Regions from separate parts of the Pseudarthrobacter sp. S9 genome, predicted to be linked through region 3. Evidence: predicted binding sites of a transcription regulator. Region 3 holds the regulator's gene; each other region holds the start of a gene.
The links. The regulator LexA, encoded in region 3, represses DNA repair genes until DNA is damaged. The targets are predictions, from matches to a motif close to TCGAACANNTGTTCGA.

Region 1 (7,178 bases), 1.1 Mb from region 3:
GGGCGGCCGTGAGTTCGGTGCCGTCCTCGAGCGTCATCTTCTGGGTGGCGTTGTGCGTGTTGAAGCAGTACTGCGCCTGGCCGCGGCGGCAGGCCCGGCATTCGCCGCAGACGGCCCGCCAGTTCAGTACCACGCGGTCCCCGGGGCCCACGTCGGTGACGTCGGGGCCCACGGCGCTGACGACGCCGGTCGCCTCATGGCCCAACAGGAACGGGAAGTCGTCGTTGATGGCACCTAGTTTGTAGTGCAGATCGGTGTGGCAGACGCCGCTGGTGAGGATGTCCACCAGTGCCTCGCCGGGTCCCGGCTCCGGGACCAGGATGGTCTCCACCGTGACGGGTGCCCCTTTGGAGCGGGCTACTGCCCCTTTGACTTTATGGACCACGGAAAAGCTCCCTTGGGTACAAGTGCGTGAAATGGGTCACTGCTGGTTGTGACTCTGATCTGTCTATCACACAGCGGGGACCAAATTCCAGAACTTGTTGCGCTATATACAACGGGTTGCGATTATTGCCCCAAGGGGTGTCCGGGCTACACAGCGCTAGGCGGCGAGCCGGCTTTTGACCTCGGCGGCGGAGGGGTTCGTAGCCGCGGTGCCGTCCGGGAACAGCACGGTGGGGACGGTGCGGTTGCCTCCGTTGAGCTTCTCCACTAGATCGGCGGTGCCTTCGACTTCTTCGATGTTGATCTCGGTGTAACCGATGCCCTGGGCGTCGAGCTGCTTCTTCAGGCGGTTGCAGTAACCGCACCAGGTGGTCGAAAACATGGTGATGGTGCCGGATCCGGGGGTGAAGTCCACGAAGTTCTCCTCAGTGCAGGGGATTAAAAAGTCGGATGTCATTTTCAATAACCGTACCGCGCAGGGCACTATTCCCGCAGGGCTGCCCGGCCGGATGACACGGGATGGCTGCGGTGGCATGCTGGGGGCATGTGTGGACGCTACGTGATGGCCCGGGCCGTGGGGGACCTTCTGGCCGAGTTCGACGCCGGGCTCGAGGACGAGATCTTGATCCCGCCGTCCTGGAATGTGGCCCCGACGGCGGACGTGCCGATCCTGCTGGAACGGCTGATGGACGGAAGCGCCGTCCGCCAGCTGCACGTGGCGCGCTGGGGCCTGGTACCGTCCTGGGCGAAGGATCCGGGGATCGGTCCCAAAATGATCAACGCACGCAGCGAGAGCGTGCTGGAGAAGCCCGCGTTCCGGAAGGCCGTGCGGTCCCGGCGCTGCGCGGTCCCTGCGGACGGCTATTACGAATGGAAGGCCGGAGAGGGCCGTAGCAAGCAGCCCTACTATGTGCACCCGACGGACGGTCTTCCGATGGTGTTCGCCGGCCTTTACGAATGGTGGAAGGACCCGTCCAAGGCGGAGGGAGACCCGGGGCGCTGGATGCTCTCGACGTCGATCCTGACCACGGACTCGCCGCCCGAAGGCTACGCGGGCGGCATGCTCGCGGAGCTGACCGCCCTGCATGACCGCGTCCCGTTGCCCATGGACCGGGGCACCATGCAGGCCTGGCTGGATCCGCACGCCGATGACGCCGCCGCCCTGGTGGGTCTGGTCCGGTCCGGGGCACACGACGTCGCCGAGGGCTGGACGGTCGACGCCGTCGGCACCGCCGTCGGGAACGTGAAAAACGATTCCGCCGAGCTGATCAGGCCGGTGGGGAGCCTGTTCTAGGTGCCGCCGCGGGGACCGGTTGGCGGCTGGGGGAGGCGGCCGCTACAGGGTGACGTTGCCGTCGGCGGCGACCGCCCAGGTGGGGTTGAAGCCGACTTCCCAGCGGTAACCGTCTGGATCGGCGAAGTAGCCCGTGTAGCCGCCCCAGGGCTGCGTTTTGGCTGCCGCCACGATGGTGGCGCCGGCCGCCTCGGCCTCCGCCATCACCCAGTCGACTTCCGCAGTGCTGCCCAGGTTGTGGCTCAGGGTGATGCAGGGGATGCCGGCGGGGCTGTCGGTGCCCGCTTCGCCCTGCATCTGGGAGGCGTCCCAGAGAGAGAGGATGAGCCCGTGATTGGCCTGGATGAAGACCACCTCACCGGGAAATTCACGGTTGACGCGCCATCCAAGGCCGTCAACGTAGAAACTGCGGGACGCCTCGACGCTGCGGACACCCAAGGTAATTAAGTCGACTCGTGGCTGCATCTTTAGATACTGTCATGCACATGTCCACAAATCACGGAGACGACAAAAATGCCCAGGCCGACAGGGAGCAGCTCGCCGCCGTGCGTGTGGCCGTCGACGAGGTGGATGAGCAGATTGTCATGCTGATCGGACGTCGTGAGCGCCTGATCCGGATCGCCGGGACCCTCAAGGAGGACAGCGCCCAGGTGCGGGCCCCCGGGCGGGTGGAGCGCGTCATCGAGCATGTCCGCGCCACGGCGGAGAAGAAGGACATCGACGCCGACATCGTCGAGAAGACCTACCGCGCCATGGTGGATGCCTTCATCACGCTGGAACTGGAAGTCTACAAAGCCAGCAGCTGAGGCCCGGCGTCTAGAGGGCTTCTTCCACCGGCACGTTGGCCTGGTAGTCCCGGCCGTCGGCATCGCTGAAGGCCGTCATGAGGTGGCCCTTGGGTAGCCCCATCACCGTGCCGATGGGGAAGTGGCCGGTGATGGTGTTGCCCGAATGCTCGACGCCCTTGAGGTCGAAGTTCTCCTCGGTGCCGTCATGGCTGAAGCAGTAGAAGGACACGGCCTCGCCGTTCATGAACTCGATCCCCATCCTGCGCTGGTGGGAATGGTCCGGAGTCGCCGCCACAAGCCCCACCACATAGGCCCCCGAGCCCGGAATGTTTCCGTCTATATCGAACTTCGCCACCAGGACGGAGTCCTTGGCGGCGATGCTTACGTGCTTGAGGAGTGCGTTATGGGAACTCATGGCTCAATCCTGCCCCCCGCGCTCCCGTCCGTCCACCCCTGATCTAGGTTTTGTCCCAGCCACCCCGTAGACTGAATTTATTCGAAGATATGTTCGAATATCGATTTTGGCCTGGCTGTATTGGGGTTCCGCTGTGGGCCTGATTGAGCTGTGCCAAGAAACACCGCGGTCGGGTTGTCAGGGAGGCATTATGGGCATGTTCAGCGAGTCTGTCGACGTCGTCTGCACGCCCTCAGGCCAGCCCCTGAAGCTTGACTGGGCCGGCCGCCGCTACACCGTCTGTGCTGAGCCGGTCCGCTGGTACGAGCGCCGCCAGTGGTGGGCGGAGGAAAGCCGGGCCCCGCTCGGGAGCGGCCCCGGCCTGGTGGACCACGAGATCTGGCGTGTCCAAGTACGTCCGGCCGAAGTGCATCCTCCCGGCGGAAGCCCGGAAGACACGCTCACCCTTGACCTGTCGCGGCATGTCGCCAGCGGCCGGTGGCGGCTGCTACGGATCCACGACGCCCTACAGCCCCTCCGGAAGCCCAAAACAGCATGAGCTTCACCCATCTCCATGTTTCCACCGCCTTCAGCGCCCACTACGGGGTCTCCTGGCCGGATGAACTGGCGGCCGCCGCCGCAGCCGACGGCGCCACCGCACTGGCCTGCACGGACCGTGACGGTCTGTACGGGACGGTTAAGCACCTGAAGGCGTGCATGGCGGCCGGGCTGGACCCGATCGTCGGGGTGGACCTTGCGGTCTTTGACGACGACGGCGACCACCGCACCCAGCTCGGGGGACGCGTCGTCGTCCTGGCCCACGGAGGCAACAACGGCGCCGGCTACCGGGCGCTGTGCCGGCTGATTTCCGACGCCCATGCCCGCACCACGGGTAAGGCCGGGGGTGCGGTGCAGGTGGCCGTCACCCGGGCGGAGCTGGCTTCCCGCACGCTGCACCCGGAAACCCTGCAGCCGGTGCTGACAGTGCTGCTCGGCCCGGACTCCGACGTCGGACGTGCCATGGGCGGCCGGCGGTACCTGCGCCCCCGCACCCTGTTCAAACGCTGGCTCGACGCCATGCCGGCGGGGACACTGGCCGCGGAGGTGGTATCCCAGCTCAGCCCGCCCGGTGAACCGCTGAGCACCGCCCATGCCGTGCGCATGCTCAAACTCGCCGCGGAACACGGGGTGCCCGCCGTACTGAGCAACGCCGTCCGGTATGTCGCCGAGGACGGCGCGGCCACGGCGGACGTGCTGGACTCCGCCCGGACCCTGAAATCGCTCCCCGAACTCTCCGCCGCCCCGCTGCTCCAGCCCAACGGGCAGGGCTGGCTCAAGTCGGCCGCCCGGATGCTACAGCTGGGCAAGGAGATCATCCACGCCGCCGGGTACGGCACCGCGGACCTCAAACGGCTGCTGGCCCAGACCGAGGCGCTCGCGGACCGCTGCCGGATGGATCCTGTCACAGACATGGGCTGGAAGCAGCCCGTGGTCCCGGAGGCGTCCGTGATCGGCATTGCCGGGGATCCCCTCGGGGAACTGACCCTGCGTTGTGAGGCCGGGATCGGCCGCCGGTTCCCGGGGATCTCCGGCAAGCCCGCCCAGGAGCTGCGCGCCCGGCTGGGGCACGAGCTGCGGATCATCGATTCCCTGGGCTTCGCGTCCTACTTCCTGACCGTCGCCGAGGTCTCACGGATGATCCTGGACATGGGCGTCCGGGCCGCGGCCCGCGGCTCCGGCGCCTCCAGCCTGGTCAACTACCTGATCGACGTCAGCCAGGTGAACCCGCTCCAGCACGACCTCATCTTCGAACGCTTCCTCTCCCGCGACCGTGCCACTCTGCCGGATATCGACATCGACGTCGAAAGCGCCGAACGGCACAACGTCTACCGGAAGATCTTTGAGCGCTTCGGAGCCGAACGCGTCACGCTGATGAGCATGCAGAACGGCTACCGCGCTCGCGGTGCCGTGCGTGATGCCGGCATGGCACTGGGCATGGATGACGGGGAGATCGGCGAAATCGCCAAACAACTGTGGCGGTTCTCGGCCCGGAATTTCCGTGAGGCACTGGTGGAGAAGCCGGAGCTGCGGGAATTCGCGGGAAGGGTGGAGCAGCGCGACTTCACCGAAAACCAGCAGCTGGACCTGCTGGTGGACCTCACGGAGCGGCTGGACCGGCTGCCCCGTCACATCTCCATGCACCCGTGCGGCGTCATCCTGGGCGATGCCACGCTGCTGGACCGCACCCCCGTCCAGCCCAGCGGCCTGGGGCTGCCCATGAGCCAGTTCGACAAGCACGACATGGATCCCATGGGGATGCTCAAACTCGATGTGCTGGGGGTCCGGATGCAGAGCGCCATGGCCTTCGCCGTCCGGGAAGTCATCCGCCTGCATCCGTCCAAGGCCGAGGTCGTCGCGGCAGGCGCGCATCCGGCCGGCCCGGACGGCAAGGGGCCGGACTACATCGCCGAGGACGGACAGATCGATCTCAACGCCGTCCCGCTGGATGACGAACCCACCTATGAGCTGATCCGCAGCACGCACACCCTGGGCTGCTTCCAGATCGAATCCCCGGGCCAGCGCGAACTGATCGGCAAGATGGCGCCGCGGGAATTCAACGACCTCATCATCGACATCTCGCTGTTCCGGCCGGGTCCGATGAAATCAGACATGGTCCGGCCCTTCCTGGAACACCGGCACGGTTTCGCCCCTGAGGTGTACCCGCACCCGGACCTCAAACCGGTACTCAAGGAGACGCACGGGGTGACGGTCTTCCATGAGCAGATCCTGAAGACCTTCGATGTCATGACCGGGTGCGGGCTGGCGCGGGCCGATGAATTCCGCCGGGCGCTGGGCAACGAGGTGCTGGAAGGAAAGGTGGAGGAGTTCTTCCGGAAGGAAGCCCGGGCCAGGAAGTACAGTCCGGAGGTGGTGGACAAAGTCTGGGTCACGCTGAAGGCCTTCGGCAGCTTCGGGTTCTGCAAGGCCCACGGGGCGGCCTTCGCCGTGCCCACGTACCAGTCGGCCTGGCTGAAGACGCACCATCCGGAAGCGTTCCTGGCCGGGCTGTGGGAGCACGATCCCGGCATGTATCCCAAACGACTGCTGGTGGCCGAGGCGAGGCGGCTGGGGATCCCCATCCTTCCCCTCGATATCAACCGGAGCCAGGCGGAGTACCGGGTGGAACGGGTCGACGTCGGCCCGGGCCGGGGCAAACTGGGCATCCGGCTGAGCCTGAACGGCATCTACGGGCTGTCCGGCGCCGAGCTGAAGAGGATTGTGGCAGGCCAGCCCTATGACTCCCTGGCGGACCTGCGGGCACGGTCCCGGCTGAGCAGGCCGAGCCTGAAGCGGCTGGCCCAGCTGGGCGCCTTCGATTCCCTGCACCGGGCCTCCGGTGGGGCCGCCAACCGTGCTGACCTGGTCCAGCACCTGCAGGACCTGCAACACCGCCCGCAGCGGAAGGGCGTGGAGGTCATCGAGGGCCAGCTGTCCTTGCCGCTGGGAGACATCGAGTTGAAGAACCTGTTGGCTGTGCTGCCCGCGCCCAGCATGGTGGACAACGTCCGGGCGGAGCTGGATCTGATGGCCGTGGACGTCAGTGAACACCTGATGACCAGCCACCGTCCCTTGCTGGACAGGCTCGGCGTCACTACGGCGGACAAGTTGCTGGGGCTGCGCAACGGCACGGAAGTGCTGGTGGCCGGGGTCCGGGTTGCCACCCAGACGCCGCCCATGCGGGGCGGCCGCCGGGTGGTGTTCATCAGCGTCGACGACGGCACGGGCTGCGTGGATTCGGTCTTCTTCCACGAGGCCCAGGAACAGGCCGGGTCCCTGCTGTTCGGCACCCGGCTGCTGCTGATCCGGGGCACCACCCGCCGGACCGGACCCCGGGGGATCAGCATCAGCGCCAGCATGGCCTGGGACCTCAGCCGCACCGAGACCCTGCCGTTCCCGGAACCCCTTTCCGGTGTCCCCGTCCACCGCGAGCCGGAACTCCCGGGGCCGCTGGACGGGATCAGCCGGAACCTCGCCATCACCGGGCTGGGAGGCTGAGCCGCCGTTTCTGAGTTGGCAGGGGTTGCCTGCCGCGTTGGTTGGCCTCTGAAGAAACCGATAGCATGGACGAGGCTGGCTGTGGTCCCCGTATGCCACAAGCTACGAAGCCGAAACTTTGAATAGGAGACACCCGTGTCAGATGCCCAGCAGATCACCCTTCTCGTCGATGGCGAAGAGACCAAGGTGGCTACCGGGACCACCGGCGCGGAACTCTTTTTTGAGCGCCGCGACGTCGTTGTGGCCCGCGTCAACGGCGAGC
Region 2 (7,178 bases), on a different replicon from region 3:
AATCTTCGGATTAGCCATCGGCCCTCACTTCTCTGTGTACGTGGTCGATGCGACACACGGCGTAGGTGTCATAGGTGGTGAAGTCGAACATACCGGTGTTGCCAGTCAGGCCGCGCAGTGACGCGAGCGTGAACGGGTCACGGCGAACCATCCCGGGTTCGTTGAGCACGCGGTACCACCACGAGAACTGGATCGTCTCACCGCGAACGTCGAAACCAGTGAGCGTGTTGCCGCAGATGATGTTGCTCTCCAAGAGAACGGCAGCCGAACGGTAGAGATTCGTGCGGGGACCACACGCGTTGCCAGCACGCTTGTGGAAGGCTACGAACTCACTCAGCAGAGTCGCCTGCGCGGCTTCGTGGTTGTCCTCGAGGAGCTCGACCGCGTAGATCGAGGCAAGCGCGAACAGCGATTCAGTCGGCCATACGGCTGGCTGATAGCGCTTCTCGATGGCGTGGAGTTTGCGCTGGAGGATCGCTACGAGGAAGTTGCCGTCACCGGCGGCGGGCTCGAAGAACGTTTTGTCGACGAAGTTCGGCCCGGTCTCGAGCTCCGGACGGACGAGGTCGAGCATCTGGTTGACCATGCGGCGGGGCGTGAACACCTCCCCGTGTGCCTTCATCCGGTGACGCGACTTGATGAGTCGCTCCTCGGTTGGCAGTGATGTCATGAAGCCTTTTCGTCGAAGGAGTGGCACAGCCGTTCTGTATCAGAAAGTTTACTTCCGGATCGCCTTCTGTCAGATCCGACACGCAACCAGGGCAGGGGCCAGGGGAGGGGTCGGCTCCAGCCGGTGACCTAGGTAGCCGTCGTCGAGGCCCGTCCCCTCGCCGCGGGCGCGTCCCATGGGTCTCCACGCTACTCAGTGATGGCCTCCAGCAGCCACTGTTCAGCGAGGGGTTCGCGGCGCAGTTCAAAGGTCCGCAGCTGCGAGTCCGACCCACCGAGGCGAACCTGAACACGCCAGTGTTCGATATCGACGACGTTGCCGACGCCTACGGGGACGCTTCGGCGGGTCTCCCACCAGGAGTCCCTGGTGAACCATTGGACAGGTTCTTCGGTGACGGCCCAGATGCGTCCGTCGTAGCGGACGGCCAGGGGATTGCCGCCCTTGGTGAAGCGGATATCCACCGGGGCATTGAGGGTAGGGGCTTCTGGGGTGATCGTCATCAGTTCGTTCTTCCGTGGTGCCGGGGGCTAATGCTGTCGTGGAGGGGTGTGGGTTTAGGCGGCTTTGACGAGGGGGAGTTCGTCCCAGTGGGTGGTGTAGCGGGGGGAGAGCATGTCGCGTTTCATGGTCCAGTCCGGGCCGCCGCGGATGCCGCCGTGGCCCAAGCCGATGGAGCCCCGCCCGTAGCGGCGGGTCACGTCTTCGAGGAGGTGCGCACGTCAAGTTTCTGAGACAGTTTCATCGTTTTATTTCGGTTACGCTGCCAGGGATTCCTGGTCGCGGATCTGGTGGGCTGTGAGGGCTGCCGCCGGCGGTCGGTGGCCTGCTCGGGCGTTGGGCCGTTTGCGGTTGTACCAGGACTCGATATAGTCCATGACCGAGGTGCGGGCGGCGAGCCGGCTGGTGAAGCTGTGGTGGTGGTAGAACTCGGTCTTCAGATGCGAGAAGAAATTTTCGGCGACGGCGTTGTCCCAGCACACGCCGACCTTGCCCATGGACTGGGTGACGTTGTTCCCGGCGCACCAGCCCTGGAATTCGGCAGAGGTGTACTGGGTGCCGCGGTCTGAATGGAACACCGCCCCGTCCGCGTGCAGGTAGCCGTGATCGCGGGCCATGGCCAGCGCCCCGGTGCACAGTTCGGTGCGCATGTGGCGGTCCATGTTCCAGCCGATGACCATGCCGGTGCACAGATCGATCACGGTGGCCAGATACAGCCAGCCCTCGCCGGTCTTCAGGTACGTGATGTCCCCGCACAGCCGCGTGCCGGGCACCTCGGAGGAGAAGTCCCGCTTGCCGTTCTCGTCGAGCATGTGGTTCCCGATATGGGCGGTCTTCGCCTGCGGGTCCTGCTCGGTGGTCTTCTTCCACGCCCGAGTCCGTACGGCGCGCAGGCCCTGCTCGCGCATGATGGCCCCGACGGTGGGTTGGGAAACGCTGATCCCGTCCGCGTTGAGCATCCGGGTCAGCTGGTCCCTGCCGGCCTTGCCCTTGGCGTCGTTGAACTTTCCGGCCACAGCTTCCACCAGCGTCTGGTGCCGCACGGCCCGCGGGGACGGGCCCGCAGGGTTGCGCCACCGGTAGAACGAGGCCCGGGAGACCTTCAGGGTCCGGCATAGCCAGGCGACGGGATGGTTCGCCTTCTCTGCTTCGATGAACTCGTAGAAATCCTCTACCGTTGCTTCGCTGCAAAGAAGGCGCTGACTTTTCCCAGGAACTCAATTTCCTGCTTCAGCTTCGCGTTCTCGGCCAGCGCTTTCTGGTGCTCTTCCCACGGCACGGCTGCCTTCTCCTCGGTGAGGAACCGATCGGGATGGTCCTCACGGTATTTGCGCACCCAGGTCCCCAGAGTGCCCTCGTTCACGCCGATATCCGGCGCGACCTGGGCGATCGGACGGCCCGAGGAAATCACGAGCTCCACGGCGTCGTCCTTGTACTTCTGGCTATACATCTTACGGTCGGTCATTGTGAAGAAGGGCTCCTAACAAGCTGTCTCACAAAACCATACGGCCGCAAGGGTTCCGATGTGGCGTTCCTCGTGCGGGTTTTCGAACAGGGACAGGGGTGCCTGGTTGCCGCTGGGTCGCAGGTCGGTGACCATGATCCCGGCCCTGGCGTACCGGATGCCCTCCACGATGCGGGGGAGTAATGCATGGGCGGCCTTGGTCAGCAGAACCGGATCGGCAGTGGGCATGGGGAGCGGCACGCAGACGGAGGGGTAGGAGGTGTCGTTGGGGTTGAAGTGTGAGGTGCCGGCGAACGCGGTGAGGACTTTGGCCTGGAGCCCGTGTTTGGCCAGCCGGGCCGATGCTTGCTGGCCGTAGACGCTCATGACCTGCCGGATCCCGGCCGCGGTGGTGATGGGGGTGGCGAAGGAGCGGGAGAAGATGAGCTGGTCCCGGCCGATCCGTTCTTCTTCCATTGGGATGCACGGGGTGCCCTGCAGTTCCAGGACGGTGCGCATCATGACGACGGAGAAGCGGTCCCGGATCATGACCGCATCGGCTCGGGCCAGGTCAAGGATGGAATGGATTCCGAGGGCGTTGAGGCGTTTGGTCAGCCGCGTGGCGACACCCCAGATCTCTATGACCGACAGGCGGCGCATCAGCCCTTCCCTGTCCGCGGCGGGCACGGAGTCCCAGTGGCAGACCCCATCGAAGCCTGGGTTGTTCTTGGCCCATTTATTCGCCAGTTTCGCCAGCGTCTTCGTGGGCGCGATGCCGACGCAGACGGGCACGCCGACGTTGCGCCGCACGGCTGTTTTCATGGTCCGGCCCAGGGCCAGGAGTTCGTCCGGGGTGCCTTTGACGCCGAGGAACGCCTCGTCGATGCTGTAGACCTCAAGCCAGGCCGAGTAGCGGCCGAGAAGTTCCATCACGCGGGCGCTGATGTCGCCGTAGAGCTCGTAGTTGCTGGAGAGGGCAACGAGTCCCCATTCCTTGGCGCGCGGGGCGAGTTTGAACCACGGCTCACCCATGGCGATACCGAGGGCTTTAGCTTCGGGGGAGCGGGTGACGGCGCAGCCGTCGTTATTCGAGAGCACGATGACGGGACGGCCCTCCAGGGCCGGGTCGAAGGCCCGCTCGGCCGAGGCGTAGAAGCAGTTCACATCCACGTGCGCGATCTGCGGCAGCTGCCGCATGAGACCCGTCTTAGACACAGCCCGGGCCTTAAAGGTGGTGCAGGCATCGGGTGGCAATGCCCCACACCACCAGATCGGATAAGGACGGTACCCGGATGTCCGGGTACGCGGGGTTCTCTGCCTGCAGCACGACCCCGGTGGCCGTGATCCGGAGCCGTTTGATGGTCAGTTCACCGTCCAGGACGGCGATGACCACGGACCCGTCCACCGGTTCCAGGGCGCGGTTGACGATCAGTTCATCGCCGTCGCTGATCCCGGCGCCGGTCATGGAGTCCCCGGACACCCGCACCACGTAGGTGGACGTGACGTCCTTGATCAGGTGCTCATTCAAATCGATCCGCCCGTCGAAGTAGTCCTGCGCGGGCGAGGGATACCCGGCCGCGACAGCGACCGGAGAGATCAGCACCGACAACAACGATGCACCCGCATCTATCACGCGGGGACCAACAAGAACGCCCACAACACACCTTTTATTCGAATATATCTTCGAATAAGCATACTGCTAAGCACCGACAGAAGACCTATCGACCGGTGGGATCGGCCTCCGGCAGGGGCCGGGTTGCACGCCAGTGGGGACAGCTTTGAGCTGTGCGGAGGGCTCCACCTGACCCCAATGGGCACAACCCGGCGAAACGGCGCCGCTGTGGTGACCGGATGTCCAGCCGCGGGCCTTTGTGGGGGGTATGAGGAAGCCTCCGCGCGAATCATGGACTCAAGCGTGGAGGCTCCCGGCTCTCCAAGCTGGGGGGACTGGAGAGCCTTAACGAGTCTATCGGGGCCGGGCAGAACATTCAGGGGGTGCGTCTGCCGGCACGGCGCAAAACCCTCGTTTACGTGCGGGGCGGGCGGCCCCGCGTCCTGCCGGTCTGCCACCCGGGGACGGCATCGTCCAGGAGCCTGACCTTCTCGGGGGCGAGGTCGCCTCGGCGGTGTTTGTATCGCTGGGTGTGGATCCACACCCCGAGGGTGTGTTCCCGTTCTGAGGCGTAGTGGTGGTGGCGGGGCCAGTCGTTGCCCTCGGCCCGGTAGTCAACGAGCTGGGCGAGGCGGTCATGCCACCGGGCCTCGTCCGCTGCGGCCCTGTGGTTCCCGGCCCAATCGGGGACGCGGGCGAGGCCGTCCCGGTAGGCCGGGGACAAGGTGCCGTCGGCTGCTTCGCGCCGGCGATCGGACAGCCACCGGGCCATCGACCGTTCGCTCTTGTCCTCGGAGCGGTCGCGGAGGAGCCGGCCCTCGGCCGTAATCCAGGCGATGATCTCGCCCATGCGGGCAACGTCCGCGGGGGAGGGGCCGGTTCTGGTGACCGTGGCGGCCCGGTGCGCGGGTTCGAGTCCCGGGTCCTGGCGGCGGGCGATGACCAGGTGATACCCGACGGTGGCCGGTTCGGCGCGTACGAGGTCAGCGATGCGTTGCCGGCTCAGTCCGAGCCGGTACATCAACACCCATTCCGCGTCCGGAGCGCGCCGTACCCGCCTGTCCATGATGGAGCCCATCCTGCCACGACCACCCCGCCAGGCAGGCCAGCGACGTGGCGGCCACCGCCGCATCGCAGCCCGGGCGGCCGCCGGCCCCGGAGCTCCCGGCGGAGCGGAGAGAGCCGATGCATACAGCGAATTCGGCGGCGGTATTGCCATAAAGTAGTAGGAGTAGTAGTTTTCTTACTACTACTACTACTACTACTACTACTACTGAGGTTGTCGCCGTGGCGTTGAGTGTGAAAGACCGTGTGTTTGCTGCTGCGGAGCAGATCAGCGCGGAGCGCCGGCCTACCGTCTCGACGGTGCGGGCAGCGGCGGGTGTGAGCAACGCCGACGCCACCCGATACCTGAAGGAGTGGGTCGAGGAGAAGCACGCCGCGGGAGGCCGTCTCGCCGCGACGCCGGCAACGGTGCTGGAACAGGCCGCGCGCCTGGCCGGGGCATGCTGGGCCGAAGCGTCCACTGTGGCGGATGAGCGGCACGCTGCCGCGGAAGCGGTCTGGGCGCAGGAGAAGAAGGACCTGGGACTGGAGATCTCCGAACTCGTCATTGACCTGGACAAAGTAGGCGCCGAAAAGGACGCGGCCGTCACCGAGCTCACTGCCCGGGTCACCGCGCTCGATACCCAGGCCGCGGCGATGAAGGCGCAGCTGGAGCAGGCACGTACAGCCGAACAGCAGGCCAGCAACACCGCAGCCGAAGCGGCGGCCAGGGTGGCCGCGGCCGAGGCCCGGGCAGAGACGCTCCAAAAGGCGCACGACGCGCTCCTGCAGCGCATCGTGCCGGAGACCCCGGACAAGAATGACCGGGCGAAGCGAACCAGTGGCGGCGGCCCCCAGCTCTAAACTGGCGCGGAAGGGTTCTACCTGACAGCCCTGGCGGCCTCGACGACCTCTTACCGGGCCCGTTTTCACGGCACTGTTCGGGCAGGACTCGTAGACCGGTGCCGGGCAGGCCCGCCAGCCGTCGGCCGGCCTGCCGCTGCTACCGTGGCGGCTGCGCTTCCGCCGCGGGGAACTCCCGCAGCGCCCCTGCAGCATCGAAGCTGCACCCCGGATTTCCTTTTTCCGAGGTAAACAGAAAGAGCCGGCACATCGTGCCGGCTTTTCGCCTTAACGCGCAGGGGACCCCACCATGAATATATCGCCGAGGGGCTGGCCTGTCGGATGGCAAGATCAACGCCGACCAGCACCAGCGAACCCAAAGCAACCGCGAAAAGAGCACGGCCAGTACCAGCAGAACCCCCTGGGACAGCACCTTCCCGCCAGACACCGCAGCGTGCATCTTGATTCGGGACGGACTAACCTCATTCATCCACCGAGACTCGGCGGCTAGAACAGCCGGAGCTGGCCGTCGGCTATGCCGCCCCAGTGGGCCGGCCGGTCCCGAGCAATCCAGGCACACTCGATAGAACAGAATTTCCGTTCGCTCGGCCCTTTGCGATCGGGGAGCTCAAAGCGTTTTCGACACAGCGGGTTGAGGCACTTCTTGACCACGTAGCGTGTCCGGCGGGCTTCAGTGCTGCACTTCTTGGAGCAGTGTTTTATGGAATCTGCCTGGTGAGCCCTGATCATCAATGTGGAGTTGCACTGGGGGCAGGTCCATTCGACGCGAGGCTTGCGAGGAATCTCCTGGTCCTTTCCGGTCCGTGGGTTGGGGTGACGGAATTTTGCGCGGAGCTTGTCCGGGGCCAGAGGCCAGCGGCCGCCCTTTGATGAGTTACAGGAACGACAGATGGGTCTCAGGTTGGACAAACAGTGGGAACCTCCTTTGACTATGGGCTTGACGTGGTCTTCCTGTGTGGCGCCTTCGATTCCGCACATCCAGCAGCGTCTGCCCCAAAGCGAGAAGCGTGCCGCCTTCTGGGCCGGCGTGAACTCAACGACGATGC
Region 3 (7,178 bases):
CAGCCTGGACCCGGCCGGGACGGTCACCGTGTTCCAGCCCATGTGCGGGACGACGTCGGCAGGCAGCAGCTCCACCTTGCCGGGCCACTCCCCCATGCCTTCGGCTTCGGTGCCGTGTTCGACGCCGGCCTCGAACAGGACCTGCAGACCGACGCAGATTCCGAGCACGGGCCGGCCGCCGGCGACGCGGCGCCCGATCATGCGCACGGCGTCGACGGCTTTGAGCTCACGCATTACCGTTTCGAAGGCGCCGACACCCGGGACTACGAGGCCGTCAGCGTTGAGCACGTCCTCCGGCTTGGCGCTGAGGATGACCTCTGCTCCGGCACGCTCCAGGGCGCGGACGGCGGAGCGGATATTCCCGGAGCCGTAGTCCAGCACCGTGACGGTGGGTTTGCCCTCGGGCGACGCCGGTTTGGTCCCGGCCGCGGGGTCGATGATGGCCCCGTCCTGGAGCACTTTGCCGGTCACAGCGCGCCCTTGGTAGACGGAATGCCCTCGACGCGGGGATCCGGCTCCACGGCCGCACGCAGGGCGCGGGCGAAGGCCTTGAACTGCGCCTCCACAATGTGGTGGGGGTCCCGTCCGGCGGTAACGTTCATGTGCAGGCAGATGCCGGCGTGCAGGGTGATGGCCTCGAAGACGTGGCGGGTCAGGGAGCCAGTGAAGTGGCCGCCGATCAGGTGGTATTCCTGGCCCGCGGGTTCTCCCCCGTGGACCAGGTACGGGCGGCCCGAGACGTCGACGACGGCGTGCGCGAGGGCTTCATCCAGCGGAACCGTCGCTTCGCCGAACCGGCGGATGCCGGCCTTGTTGCCGAGGGCGGTGCGCAGCACCTCGCCGAACGTGATAGCGACGTCTTCCACCGTGTGGTGGGCATCGATGTGGGTGTCGCCGGTTGCCTTGACCGTCATGTCGATCAGGGAGTGCTTGCTCAGCGCCGTCAGCATGTGGTCGTAGAAGGGAACCGAGGTGCTGATGTCCGAAACACCGGTACCGTCCAGGTTGATCTCGACCAGAACGGAGGACTCGCTGGTGGTCCGTTCCATGCGTGCGGTCCGGCCCTCGGCAGCGGTTGGTCCGGTGTGGCTCATGTGGGTGTGTCCTTTGGATGAAGGCAAGTTGAAGAAGGCAGGGTGCTGGGCAGTCTGGCGGGGCGCTCTGGCTCCGCCTTAAGTCTAGGCCTGCAGCGTGGCGTGGCTGGTCAGGATGCGTTCGAGGGCCTCGAGGAAGGCTGTGGTTTCCGTCTCAGTGCCGGCCGTGACCCGCAGGTGGCCCGGAATGCCGACGTCGCGGATGAGCACTCCGGCGTCCAGCAGATCCTGCCACACCCGGTGCGGGTTCTCGAGGCCGCCGAAGAAGACATAGTTCGAATCCGAGGCGGCCGGATTGAGGCCCATCCGCTGCAGTTCGGAAACGATCCGGTCCCGCTGGCGCTTGATGTCCTCGACGTCGGCCATGAGCGCCTCCCGGTGGTGCAGGGCGGCCAGGGCTGTTGCCTGGGTGATGGCTGAGAGGTGGTACGGGAGGCGGACCAGGCGCAGGGCGTCGGTGACCTCCGGCGCAGCGGCCATGTATCCCAGCCGCGCGCCGGCGAGGGCGAACGCCTTGCTCATGGTGCGCGAGACGATGAGCCGCTCCCGGCCTGGCAGCAGTGTGAGCGCGCTGGGCGTGCCGTCGTGGGCGAACTCGTGGTAGGCCTCGTCGACGATCACGATGGTCTGGCTGGCTTCGCCGGCCGCGTAGACGGCCTCCACGACTTCGAGCCCCAGGCCGGTGCCGGTGGGGTTGTTCGGGGAGCACAGGAAGACGATGTTGGGCTGCAGTACGCAGACCTGGCGTGCCGCCGATTCCGCGCTGAGCCCGTAGTCCTCCGTGCGCACCCCGACGATGTACTCCGTAACCGTACCGGCAGCCAGCAGCGGGTACATCGAATACGTGGGAGGGAACCCCAGAGCCGTGCGGCCCGGACCGCCGAAGGCCTGGAGGATCTGCTGGAGCACCTCGTTGGAGCCATTGGCAGCCCAGATGTTATCTGGACCCAGTCCGTGGCCGAGGTACTCGGCCAGCGCTTCCCGCAGTTCCGTGAACTCGCGGTCCGGATACCGGTTCAGTCCGGCGGCCGCGGCCGTGACTGCTTCGGAGATGGCTGCCCGGACGTCGGCCGGGACACCATGGGTGTTCTCGTTGACGTTCAGCAGGATGGGGACGTCCAGTTGGGGCGCCCCATACGGGCGCAGGCCGCGCAGATTGGTCCGGAGGGGCAGTCGGTTGAGGCGCTCTAACTGGTCAGTCACTTCAACAGTTTAAGTGAGAGGGCTGCAGGCCCTGAAACTGTGACGCCTCGGGCCCGTGGTGGCAGGCCGCGGCGTGCCGCTTCCCGCACGGAACATCGAATCTACTTGGACGGGACGAAGAGCTGCTGGCCCGGCATGACGCGCGCGGCATCCAGGTTGTTCAGCTGGACGATGTCGGCGACGACGTCCCGGGGATCGCGCTCCGGTGCCACGTCCCCGGCAATGGCCCACAGGGACTCCCCGGACTGCACGGTCACGGACACGGTGGGGGTCGGCGAGAGCTCGGAGGCGGACTCCGCTGCCTTGGCGGGGGCATTGAGGAAACCGCTGAACGAGAGGATGAGCGCCGCCAGCAGGATCAGCGGAATCCCGAAGAAAACGAACCTGCCGCGCCGGGTGAGCCGGAGCGGCGCCTGCTTGGCACGCGACGATGCAGCCGCGGCCCTGCCGTCGGAAGAACTGCCATTGGAAGAACCGTGGTAGCCGAAAGTGTCGTGAAACGCGCTTGATGCTGACATGAACTGAGCCCTCCTGGACCATGATGTGCCGCCCGGCGTACTCCACGTGCCTGCCGCCAACCGACCGAACCTTCGAACATAGAACCGAAACTAGTGCCCCGATCGAAAAAACTCGACTAGAACACATATTCGAACTTTGCTTGTTCTGTTTTAGCACTTAGTGACGAACGTTGTCGAGACTCGCTAGAACAAATGTTTGAAAAAGTTGTGCGGCTGGCCTACGTTTGAGTCACGGAACAACCACTTCTGCACTTCGTCAGTAGTAGTTGATCAGCAGGGTCTGACATTTCAGGCCGGAAGTTCCCGGCAACAGCAACCACGGCGGCCGGGCGGAACGGAAAGGCGTTGGCGAACATGGCAGCACAAGCCACCGGCGGCAGGGCCGCCTCGCGGAGCCCGCAGACAGCCCGGGCCCCCAAGAGCCTCACCGTCCGGCAGAAGAAGATCCTGGAAACCATCCAGCGGTCCGTGACTGACAACGGCTACCCGCCGTCCATGCGCGAGATCGGCGACACCGTTGGACTCGCCAGCCTCTCCAGCGTCACCCACCAGCTCTCGCAGCTCGAGAAGCTCGGCTACCTCCGGCGCGATCCCAAGCGTCCGCGTGCCATGGAAGTGCTCATGCCGCTGACCCTGGATGAGGGGGCCACCATGATTTCCGGCGTGGAGAAATCCAGCGGCCTGCGGGCTGTCGGCGGGCTGTCCGTCTCGGAGCTCGCCAGCGCCATGGACACCGCGATGGTTCCGTTCGTCGGACGCATCGCCGCCGGCGGGCCCATCCTGGCCGACCAGGTGGTGGAGGATGTCATGCCGCTGCCGCGCCAGCTGGTGGGCCACGGCGAACTCTTCATGCTGAAGGTGGCCGGCGATTCGATGATCGACGCCGCGATCTGCGACGGCGACTGGGTGGTGGTCCGCCGGCAAAGTGACGCCGTCAACGGGGAGATTGTTGCCGCGCTGCTGGACGACGAAGCCACGGTGAAGACATTCCGGCAGCGGGACGGCCACACCTGGCTGCTGCCGCAGAACACCCAGTACGAGCCCATCCTCGGCGACCACGCCGTCATCATGGGCAAGGTCGTCTCGGTCCTGCGCTCCCTTTAACCCTTAGCCGACTCGCCGGCGAGTCGCTCCAGCGCCGCGAGGGCGATCGCCCGATCGGTGGTCGGCCAGAACGGCGGCAGCGCGGCGCGGAGGAAGCCTCCGTAGCGTTCCGTGGACAGCCGCGAATCCAGCACCGCCACCACGCCCTTGTCGGTGGTCGTGCGGATCAGACGCCCTGCGCCCTGGGCCAGCCGGACAGCGGCGTGGGTCGCAGACACTGACATGAAGCCGTTGCCGCCGGCCTGGGCCACGGCCCGTGAACGGGCCGTCATCAGCGGATCGTCCGGGCGGGGGAAGGGAATCCTGTCGATGACGACGAGCCGGCAGGAGCCCCCGGGGACGTCGACGCCCTGCCAGAGGGACATGGTGCCGAACAGGCAGGTATCGGGCTCATCGGCAAACTGCCGCACAAGCGCCGTCATGGTGGAATCACCCTGGCACAGGATGCTCAGGTCCAGCCGCGGCCGCATCGCTTCGGCGGCGTCCTCTGCGGCGCGCCGGGAGGAGAAGAGGCACAGTGCCCCGCCATTGGAGGCGCGGATCAGCCTCTCGAGCTCATCGAGGGCTTCCGGCGAGGTACCCCGGCCGGGCTTGGGCAGGTGCTGGGCGACATAGAGGATGCCCTGTTTGGGATAGTCAAAGGGGGATCCGACGTCGACACCGGTCCAGCTCGGGGCGCCGGGCCCGACCAGGCCGAGGCCTCCGGCGGCCGGTTCGAAGGCCGAGCCGATCGCCAGGGTGGCAGAGGTCAGGATGACGGTGTGGTCCGCGAACAGTCCCTCGCGAAGCCGCCCGGCCACGCTGAGCGGCGCCACGTTGATCAGTGCCGGTGCCGTCTCGTCCGGCTGGGAGTAGCCCTGCTGCGGGTCGAAGGTGCTGTTGCGGGAGAACCACACCACTTCGCGGTTTTCACGGGCCGCCAGGAGTCGTTCGCAGAGTTCCAGGATGACCATCAGGCGCGACCGCGCGAGCTGGCGTCCGCCGTCGGCCGTGTTGGCGCTGTCGCCCTTGGAATCTGAGAGGGCCGCACGGCAGGCATCGCGCAACTGGTCGACGCAGTCCAGCTGTTCGCTGTTGAGCCCGTTGGGCATGAGCCCGCTGGGGACGCCTGCAATGGCAAGTTCCAGATTGGACGCCGCGTTGTTGAGCGCGTCCACGGTGATGCCGGTGTGCTTGCGGGCGCCGGAGGCTGCGACATGCACCATTGCCACGGAGAGCTGGCCGGATACGGCGCCCGTGACGCGGTCCTGGAGCTCGTGTGCCTCATCCACCACGACGACGTCGTATTCGGGCAGCACGGCGAGGCCTTCGAACGCGCTGACGGCCAGCATGGCGTGGTTGGTGACGACGACGTCGGCGTCGGCGGCGTTCTGCCGGGCCAGTTCACTAAAGCATTCGGCCGCGAGGGGGCATTTCTGCGCGCCGAGGCACTCCATGGACGTGACCGAGACCTGGCGCCAGGCCCGGTCCGTCACGCCGGGCATGAGCTCGTCGCGGTCCCCCGTTACCGTGTCCTGCGCCCATTCGCGCAGTCGGACGACTTCCTTGCCCAGCTGGGACGACGGGCCGCCCATGGCCGCCGCGAAGTGCGGAACGCTCGTGTCCTCGCCGAGGGAGAAGAGCTGACCCTCGGAAGGCTCTTCGGACGGGAAGCCGCCCTCAAGCTTGTGGCGGCAGACGTAGTTGGAGCGGCCCTTCACGAGGGCCACCTTGACGGGCCGATCCAGGGCAGGGGTGATGGTCTTGAGCAGCCGGGGAAGGTCCCGGCCCACGATCTGGGTCTGCAGGGCCAGGGTGGCGGTGGAGACCAGGGTGGGCTTGTTGCTGACAAGCGAGTGGGCGATCAGCGGGATCAGGTACGCCAGGGACTTGCCCGTGCCGGTGCCGGCCTGGACCAGCAGGTGGTCGCCGCTGTCAATCGCGCGCGCCACCTGCCGGGCCATTTCGTGCTGACCACTGCGACTCTGCCCACCCATGCCGGACACGGCACGGTCGAGCAGTTCGATCACGAACTCCCCGCCGGCCGGGCCGTTTTCCGGCGGGCCCTCTTCCGGCGGATCGGTCATGTCTGCCTCGGTCACCGCCGATGGCGTCACCGCAGCCTCAGTCATTGCTGATGAACGGATCCAGTTCAGCGGCGAGGCCTTCGCGCACCTTCACCACGGCACGGGTGCCGGTTTCCTCGTGGTCGAGGCTGAGGATCTCGGCGTCGGTCTCGTGGAGCTTGCTGAGCAGGTCCCCGCGGTTGTACGGGATCATCAGTTCAAGCTTCACGCTGGGCCGCGGGATGCCTTCGCTGATGGCCTTGAGCAGTTCCGGAATGCCCTCGCCCGTGCGTGCCGAAACCACCACGTGACGCGGTTCGCGCTGCTTGAGCCGTTCGACCACGAAGGGATCGGCGGCGTCGGCCTTGTTCAGGACGATGATTTCCGGGACCTTGCGCGCGTCCACTTCGCTGAACACCGCACGGACAGCGGCTATCTGGCCCTCCGGGTCAGGATGCGAGACATCCACGACGTGCAGGATCAGGTCCGCGTCGGCCACCTCTTCCAGGGTGGAGCGGAAGGCTTCCACGAGCTGGGTGGGGAGCGAGCGGACAAAACCCACGGTGTCGGCAAGGGTGTACCCGAGCCCGTCAGCGGTCTCGGCCTTGCGGACGGTCGGGTCCAGGGTGGCGAACAGGGCGTTTTCGACCAGAACGCCGGCGTCGGTCAGCCGGTTCAGCAGCGAGGACTTGCCGGCGTTGGTGTACCCGGCGATCGCCACCGACGGCACTTCATTGCGACGGCGGTTGGCGCGTTTGGTCTCCCGGGCCGGCTTCATGGCGGCGATCTCACGCCGCAGCTTGGCCATCCGGGTGCGGATCCGTCGGCGGTCCAGTTCGATCTTGGTTTCACCGGGACCGCGCGAACCCATGCCGGCCCCGGCGCCGCCCACCTGGCCACCGGCCTGGCGGGACATCGACTCGCCCCAGCCGCGCAGGCGCGGGAGCAGGTATTCGAGCTGGGCCAGCTCAACCTGGGCCTTGCCCTCGCGGCTCTTGGCATGCTGGGCGAAGATGTCCAGGATGAGGGCCGTGCGGTCGATGACCTTGACCTTGACGATGTCTTCCAGGCCGCGCCGCTGGGACGGTGCCAGTTCGGCGTCGACGACGACGGTGTCGGCGCCGGTGGACATCACGATGGCTTTGAGCTCCTGTGCCTTGCCGGAACCGAGGAAGGTGCCGGGATCGGGCTTGGCCCGGCGCTGGACGAGTCCG

Region 1: ACQCSY_RS19310 (DUF6504 family protein) is a predicted target of LexA. The motif match lies at 2,963-2,978, and genes of this name have one in related genera.
Region 2: ACQCSY_RS24645 (LexA family protein) is a predicted target of LexA. The motif match lies at 4,284-4,299, and genes of this name have one in related genera.

Annotation. Positions count from the first base shown of each region.
Region 1 is NZ_CP189576.1:4,000,616-4,007,793, forward strand. Features, by position in the region: gene ACQCSY_RS19280 (S-(hydroxymethyl)mycothiol dehydrogenase) at 1-385, opposite strand, end outside; gene ACQCSY_RS19285 (mycoredoxin) at 542-799, opposite strand; gene ACQCSY_RS19290 (SOS response-associated peptidase) at 929-1,678, shown strand; gene ACQCSY_RS19295 (VOC family protein) at 1,721-2,143, opposite strand; gene ACQCSY_RS19300 (chorismate mutase) at 2,158-2,484, shown strand; gene ACQCSY_RS19305 (hypothetical protein) at 2,495-2,881, opposite strand; gene ACQCSY_RS19310 (DUF6504 family protein) at 3,072-3,419, shown strand; gene ACQCSY_RS19315 (DNA polymerase III subunit alpha) at 3,416-6,916, shown strand; gene thrS (threonine--tRNA ligase) at 7,052-7,178, shown strand, end outside.
Region 2 is NZ_CP189579.1:12,917-20,094, reverse strand. Features, by position in the region: gene ACQCSY_RS24680 (DEAD/DEAH box helicase) at 1-18, opposite strand, end outside; gene ACQCSY_RS24675 (hypothetical protein) at 11-670, opposite strand; gene ACQCSY_RS24670 (hypothetical protein) at 859-1,170, opposite strand; partial or broken gene ACQCSY_RS24665 (DUF4113 domain-containing protein) at 1,225-1,380, opposite strand; gene ACQCSY_RS24660 (IS3 family transposase) at 1,426-2,322, opposite strand; gene ACQCSY_RS24655 (transposase) at 2,340-2,633, opposite strand; gene ACQCSY_RS24650 (Y-family DNA polymerase) at 2,649-3,809, opposite strand; gene ACQCSY_RS24645 (LexA family protein) at 3,838-4,269, opposite strand; gene ACQCSY_RS24640 (helicase associated domain-containing protein) at 4,640-5,290, opposite strand; gene ACQCSY_RS24635 (DNA-binding protein) at 5,512-6,132, shown strand; gene ACQCSY_RS24630 (HNH endonuclease) at 6,619-7,178, opposite strand, start outside.
Region 3 is NZ_CP189576.1:501,526-508,703, forward strand. Features, by position in the region: gene hisH (imidazole glycerol phosphate synthase subunit HisH) at 1-471, opposite strand, end outside; gene hisB (imidazoleglycerol-phosphate dehydratase HisB) at 468-1,094, opposite strand; gene ACQCSY_RS02370 (histidinol-phosphate transaminase) at 1,179-2,297, opposite strand; gene ACQCSY_RS02375 (LysM peptidoglycan-binding domain-containing protein) at 2,399-2,815, opposite strand; gene lexA (transcriptional repressor LexA) at 3,170-3,919, shown strand; gene ACQCSY_RS02385 (ATP-dependent DNA helicase) at 3,916-5,985, opposite strand; gene hflX (GTPase HflX) at 6,023-7,178, opposite strand, start outside.